3 regions of the Streptomyces sp. MUSC 14 genome follow, and region 1 is predicted to be linked to each of the others. Evidence: riboswitches for the same ligand, from Rfam matches in the RefSeq annotation. Region 1 holds a riboswitch; each other region holds the start of a gene.
What was found. Region 1 has a riboswitch for S-adenosylmethionine ahead of BIV25_RS54350 (putative leader peptide). Riboswitches for the same ligand answer to the same signal wherever they lie in the genome.
Positions count from the first base shown of each region.

Region 1 (2,245 bases):
TGATCGCGTCCACCTGGCCGGACTGGAGACTGCCCGCCCGTACGCCCGCCTCCGGTACGACCTTGAACACCAGCTTGTCCAGGTACGCCTCACCCTTCTTGGTCCACAGCGCGGAACCCCAGGCGTATCCGGTGCGCTTGGCGAGGGTGAGCGACTGGTTCTGCACGTACTGCTTCAGCACGAAAGGCCCGGAACCGATCACGCCCTCACTGCACTTCTGCTGTGGGGTCTTCTTCGCGCTGGCCGAGGACTCGATGCCGAGCGAGTGCGTCGAAGTAGCCTGCAGGAACTGGGCGTTGGGCTGGCTGAAGGCCACCTTCACGGTGAGCGGGTCGACCACCGTGGTGCTCTTGACGCCGCTCAGGTAGCCCTCGGCGAGAGTGCCCAGGGCACCGAGCTTCGGCACCGCGTCGAAGTTGTCCTTGACTACCTGCGCGGTCAGTTTCGATCCGTCGCTGAAAGTGACGCCCGAGCGCAGATGGAAGGTGAACGTCGTGGCGTCGGAGCTGACGTCCCAGCTCTTCGCCAGCCACGGCACGATCTTGCCAGTCTTCGGGTCCTGGTCCGTCAAGGAGTCCACGATCTGGCGCACCGAGTAGATGGTCTCGTTGCTGGCGACCTGCTGCGGATCCACGCAGCCGGAGTCCGAACCCACCGCGAAGGCCAGGGTACCGCCGGACTTGGGCCGCCCGGTGCCGCTGCCTGCTTCGCCGCCGCCCGATCCGCAGGCGGTGAGCAGAGCGCTGGTGGTCACAAGGGCGGTCAGCGCCGCCCACCGAGAGTTTCTGACATGGGAAAGTGCAATCACGGAGGGCTTCTCCTACTCGTGTCACCAGGCACGGTGGTGGTACGGGACACGGCCGTGCGTGGGCGTGCGGCCCCGGTCGGTGCGATGCCGACGCCGGGGGAACGCTGTGCAGACGGGGATCAGGGGAAATCGGGGATCAGGCGCAGACGGACGCGGCGAGGACTCCTGTCGGACTGCGACCAGCGGCGAAAAGGCCCGTCAGGCCTGACAGAGACAGCTGGTCGAGCGCTTGAGGTCGATGTGGCGCCGACGCGACAGCCGGGAGAAAACGGTGGCGCCGGCGAAACGGGCGCTGAGGTCACCACCGTGCCGCATAGCTGTCCTCCACATGTCCGGCCCCGGTCACGGGGCCACGCGCTTGCGGAGATCGTCGGTGATCCCGCCGGGCTTTCACCTGGAGCACCCCACCGCGCGGGAGGGTTGCCGGTCAGCGAGCCAGGGCTTGACGCTGACACTCAATGCCGTTCGTGATCGTACGGAGCGGTCTTGTCGTACGTCAATGGCGCAAAAGAACGCCCTGTCAGGGCAGTTCGGGGGCGCAAGTGCGTCCGGCTCAGGAGCCGCCGCGTTCGCGGGGGATCTTCTGGCCGGCCTCGATTGCCACCGGCAGCCGGTTCTCGGCCGGGGGCAGCGGGCAGGTGGCGAGGTCCGTGTAGGCGCACGGCAGGTTCGCGGCGCGGTTGAAGTCCAGGACGACCGTGCCGTCGGCGGCGGGCGGCTCCAGGGACAGGGAGCGGTTGGCGGCGTAGGTGGTGACCCCGGAGGTCGCGTCGGTGAACAGCACCATCAGCCGACCCAGGCCGTGTCCCGGGAACGCGGTGAGTGACAGCCGGCGCCCGTCCAGCTCGAACTCGACCCGGCCCGGAGCGTCGTAGACATGCTCAAGGCCCTCGATCGCGGCGCCCACGGTGGTTGGTCGTGGCGTGTCGAAGGGGATGTAGCGGCCCGTCACCGCCCAGCGTGGGTCGGGGGCGTAGGCGGGCGTTCCGGTGAAGGCCGTGCGCAACGGCGCGTCCGGGTGCCGCGGGCGCACGATGTCGTGCCCGCCGCGCCGGGCGACCTCGATGACGGCGTCTGCCCAGACGGCGTTGACGCCACCGCGTTCGGGAAGCAAGCCGAAGCGGTGTTCACCGTGCACCGGCGTTCCGTCGACGACCAGTTCCTCGCCGTCGTCGAGGTCCACGACGACCCCGTCGGTGCCGGTGCGCCATGCGCCGGGCGCGTCCGGGAAGCGCTGGGGCCGGTCGTCGAGCCAGTGCTGGCCGGTGATCGCCAGGAACCCGTGCGGGTCGGCGAGCCGGGCCTCCTGGGCGCGGTACCACTCCAGCCAGTTCTCGGTGAAGGCGTGGAGGTCTGTTGTGGTGGCCTCGGTGGTCATGGGTTCTCCTTCGTCACGGGGGTGCAGGGGGCCGGCCGGGCCGTCGGTTCGACCAGCGT
Region 1 covers NZ_MLYN01000023.1:158,878-161,122, reverse strand. The annotation lists gene BIV25_RS14930 (ABC transporter substrate-binding protein) at 1-754, opposite strand, end outside; gene BIV25_RS54350 (putative leader peptide) at 1,007-1,123, opposite strand; SAM riboswitch class IV at 1,158-1,271, opposite strand; gene BIV25_RS14925 (DUF1684 domain-containing protein) at 1,362-2,186, opposite strand.

Region 2 (2,245 bases), on a different contig from region 1:
AGGAGGCCGGCATCACCTTCTGCTTCGCCGTCAAGTTCCATCCGGCGCTGCGTCATGTCGGCGCCGCCCGCGGCCAGTTGGGCATCCGGACGGTCTTCAACCTGCTCGGCCCCCTCACCAACCCGGCGAAGGTGCGGTCCCAGGCGGTCGGCGTGGCCGTCGCGCGGGAGGCGCCGATCGTCGCCGGCGTGCTCGCGGAGCGCGGCAACTCCGCGCTGGTCTTCCGCGGTGACGACGGCCTGGACGAGCTGACGACGACGGCCACGTCCCATGTCTGGGTCGTGCGGGACGGCAAGGTCACCGAGGAGGTCTTCGACCCCCGCGAGGTGGGCATCGGCCTCGTCCCCGTGGAGGCCCTGCGCGGCGGCGACCCGGCCCACAACGCGGACGTGGCCCGGCGGCTGCTGGACGGCGAGCGGGGCCCGGTGCGGGACGCCGTCGTACTGAACTCGGCGGCGGCCCTCGTCGCCCTGGACCCGACGGACGCCCCGCTCGCCGAACAGCTCGGCGCCGGTATGGCCCGGGCCGTCGAGTCCATCGACTCGGGTGCGGCGAAGGGGGCGCTGGAGCGCTGGGTGGCGGCGACCAACGCACAGCGGTCATGACGAGCGTCCCGCGATCCGGACCAGGGTTGCGGGACGACGATCAGTTGACGTAGTTTCCTGAACCAGGTCATGAGTGACAGTCATGAGGCCCCGGCCGACTGTCCGGCAACCCTCCGTCCGTGGCGGGGTGCCCCGGGTGAGGACCAGGTCGTGGGCAGCGAGGTCCACGGCAAGCGCGGACCCCTCGGCAAACCAGGGGTCCTGGTCGTCGAGGAGCCTTCCGTGAGCAAGCGAATGCGATAGGGCCGCCGAGCCCCGCCTCCGCACCCCCTCTTTCTCTTCTTTCCGTACGCCTTGCTGCCGTACGTCCTCACGGGAGTCCACCCATGTCTGTCTCCGCCGTCGCCGCTGCCCAGTCCGTTTGTGCCCCGCTGCCCGTTCTGGGACGGGATGTCACCGTCCCGCTCGTGACCGGAGGCGAAGTCACCTACGCGGCGCTCGACTACGCGGCCAGCGCCCCCGCGCTCCAGCGCGTCTGGGACGACGTCGCCGCCTACGCGCCGTACTACGGCAGCGTCCACCGCGGTGCCGGCTACCTCTCGCAGCTCTCGACCGACCTGTTCGAGAACGCCCGCAGGACGGTCGCCGAGTTCCTCGGCTGCCGCGCCGACGACCAGGTGGTCTTCACCCGCTCGACCACGGACTCGCTCAACCTGCTCGCCCGCGCCCTGCCCGCCGGCTGCCAGGTCTTCGTCTTCGAGACCGAGCACCACGCCTCCCTGCTGCCCTGGCAGGACGCGCGGGTCACCTACCTCGACGCGCCGCGCACCCCGCGCCAGGCCGTCGAGACCCTGGAGCGGGCTCTCGCCGACCGCGACCCGTACGGCCCGGCCCTGGTCTGCGTCACCGGCGCCTCCAACGTCACCGGCGAGCTGTGGCCGGTGCGCGAGCTCGCCGCCGCCGCACACGCCCACGGCGCCCGGATCGTCCTGGACGCCGCCCAGCTGGCCCCGCACCACCGGGTGGACGTGCGCGACCTGGACGTCGACTGGGTCGCCTTCTCCGGGCACAAGCTGTACGCCCCCTTCGGCTCCGGCGTCCTCGCGGGCCGCGCCGACTGGCTGCGCGCGGCCGAGCCGTACCTCGCGGGCGGCGGCGCCAGCCGCACGGTCACCCGGCGGCCTGACGGGTCGGTGGCCGTGGAGTGGCACGAGAGCGCCGCCCGGCACGAGGCGGGCTCCCCGAACGTCATCGGCGCCTACTCCATCGCGTCGGCCTGCAAGGCGCTCGCCGAGGCCGGCTGGGAGAACCTGGTGGCCCGTGAGGAGCACCTGATCGCGAAGGTCCGCGCGGGTCTGGCCGAGGTGCCGCAGGTGAGGGTGCTGTCCCTGTTCGGCGACGACGCCCCGCGGGTCGGCGTGCTCTCCTTCGTGGTGGCGGGCTGGAACAGCTCCCACTTCGCCGCCGCGCTCTCCGCCGAGTACGGCATCGGCGTCCGTGACGGCCTCTTCTGCGCCCACCCCCTGGTCCGCACCCTGCTCGGCAGCGACCCCCAGACCCAGGGCGAGTGCGGCGCTCCGGAGGCGGCCCCCGGCGAGAAGTCCCTCAACGCCATCCGCGTCAGCTTCGGCGCGGGCACGCCGGACGAGCACGTCGAGCGCTTCGTGACCGCCGTGCGGGAACTGGTGACCGAGGGTGCC
Region 2 covers NZ_MLYN01000021.1:51,070-53,314, forward strand. The annotation lists gene trpD (anthranilate phosphoribosyltransferase) at 1-605, shown strand, start outside; SAM riboswitch class IV at 671-787, shown strand; gene BIV25_RS12795 (aminotransferase class V-fold PLP-dependent enzyme) at 932-2,245, shown strand, end outside.
Region 2: linked by a shared signal. The riboswitch ahead of BIV25_RS12795 (aminotransferase class V-fold PLP-dependent enzyme) and the one ahead of BIV25_RS54350 (putative leader peptide) in region 1 are both predicted to bind S-adenosylmethionine.

Region 3 (2,245 bases), on a different contig from region 1:
CGCGGCGGCCATCCGGCCGAGAGCCTGCCCGTCCTGGTGCCGGTGCTTGCGGACCCCGACGTCCACCTGGGCGAGGGCGTCCAGCCCCGCCAGATGCAGCGCGTCCACCAGCATGCCCAGTTCCACGCCGTAGCCGACGGGGAAGGGGAGCTGTTCCAGCAGGCCGCGCCGGGCCGCGTACTCGCCGCCCAGCGGCTGCACGAATCCGGCCAGCTGCGGCCAGTGCATGTTGAGCAGCGGGCGGGCCATCAGCTCGGTGACCCGGCCGCCCTGCCCGGCGGCACCGGCGAGCGGACGGTCGTACATGGCCTTCACCAGCGAGATCCCGGGGTCGGTGAGGAGGGGGCCGACGATGCCGGAGACGAAGTCGGCGGAGAACTCGCGCAGGTCGGCGTCGACGAAGCAGATGATGTCGCCGCGGGTCACGAGGAGCGAGCGCCACAGCACCTCGCCCTTGCCGGGGACGGCCGGGATGCGCGGCAGGATCGTGTCCCGGTGGACGACCCGGGCGCCCGCGGCGGCGGCCACCTCGGAGGTGCGGTCGGTGGAGCCGGAGTCGACGACGACGAGCTCGTCGACGAGCGGGACCCGCTCGACCAGCTCGCGCCGGATGACCGTGACGATGTCGCCGACGGTCTCCTCCTCGTCGAGCGCGGGCAGCACGACGCTGATCGTCTGCCCCGTACGCTGCTTGGCGGCCAGTATCCGCTGGAGCGGGCGGTCGGTCACGGACCAGGAGTGGGTGGCCAGCCAGCGCTCTACTTCTTCCAGCACGCTCTGCGGCTCCTCACTGTTCGTGATCACAGGTGGTGGCTGTGTGATCCATCTCGCGGTTCGGACGACTATCTCAACTGTCCTGGCCTTCGGTTACAGTCTTGAACAACGCCGGTGACCATCGCATGTCGGGGTCGCGCGCGCAGCACGATTCGTGCGTACAACTGCTCATACAACCGCATACCGCTCATCCAGAGGGGCAGAGGGACACGGCCCGATGAAGCCCCGGCAACCCTCCAGTCGGTTCTTGTCACGTTGACGTGGCGAGGCTCCCGGCTAGGGAAGGTGCCAAATCCGTCTCACGGCGAGATGCGTCGTGAGGAAGATGAGGAGAAAGGGCCTCGCCTCCATGGCTGTGCAGACAGTTGCAAGCACCTCCACCTCCCCCGTCGACCTCGGTCCGGCCGCGGCGCTGAGCTGTCGCGAGTGCGGTCACCGTGTCCCGCTCGGCCCGGTCTTCGCGTGCGAGGAGTGTTTCGGCCCGCTGGAGATCGCCTACGACTTCTCGGCCTACGGCACCGAGGAACTGCGGGCCCGCATCGAGGCCGGCCCCGCGAACATCTGGCGGTACGCCCCCCTGCTGCCCGTCCCGGCCGACGTCGCCGACAAGCCGAACATCAACCCCGGCTGGACCAAGCTCGTCAAGGCCGACAACCTCGCCCGCGAACTGGGCATCACCGGTGGCCTGTTCGTCAAGGACGACTCCGGCAACCCGACGCACTCCTTCAAGGACCGCGTCGTCGCCCAGGCCCTGGAGGCCGCCCGCGCCTTCGGCTTCACCACCCTGTCCTGCTCCTCCACGGGCAACCTGGCCGGTGCCGTCGGCGCCGCCGCCGCCCGCGCCGGCTTCCGCTCCTGCGTGTTCATCCCGCACGACCTGGAGCAGGGCAAGATCGTCATGGCCGCGGTCTACGGCGGCGAGCTCGTCGGCATCGAGGGCAACTACGACGACGTGAACCGCTTCTGCTCCGAGCTGATCGGCGACCCGGCCGGCGAGGGCTGGGGCTTCGTCAACGTCAACCTGCGGCCGTACTACGCCGAGGGCTCCAAGACGCTGGCGTACGAGATCTGCGAGCAGCTCGGCTGGCGGCTGCCGGACCAGATCGTGATCCCGATCGCCTCCGGCTCCCAGCTGACGAAGATCGACAAGGGGCTGAAGGAGCTGATCGGGCTCGGGCTGGTCGAGGACAGGCCGTACAAGATCTTCGGTGCGCAGGCCGAGGGCTGCTCGCCGGTGTCGACGGCCTTCAAGGCCGGGCACGACGTGGTCCGCCCGCAGAAGCCGAACACCATCGCCAAGTCCCTCGCCATCGGCAACCCGGCCGACGGGCCGTACGTGCTGGACATCGCCCGCCGCACCGGCGGTGCGGTGGAGGACGTGACGGACGAGGAAGTCGTCGACGCGATCAAGCTGCTGGCCCGCACCGAGGGCATCTTCGCCGAGACGGCGGGCGGCGTGACGGTCGGCGTC
Region 3 covers NZ_MLYN01000022.1:95,507-97,751, forward strand. The annotation lists gene BIV25_RS13560 (glucosyl-3-phosphoglycerate synthase) at 1-774, opposite strand, end outside; SAM riboswitch class I at 959-1,106, shown strand; gene thrC (threonine synthase) at 1,124-2,245, shown strand, end outside.
Region 3: linked by a shared signal. The riboswitch ahead of thrC (threonine synthase) and the one ahead of BIV25_RS54350 (putative leader peptide) in region 1 are both predicted to bind S-adenosylmethionine.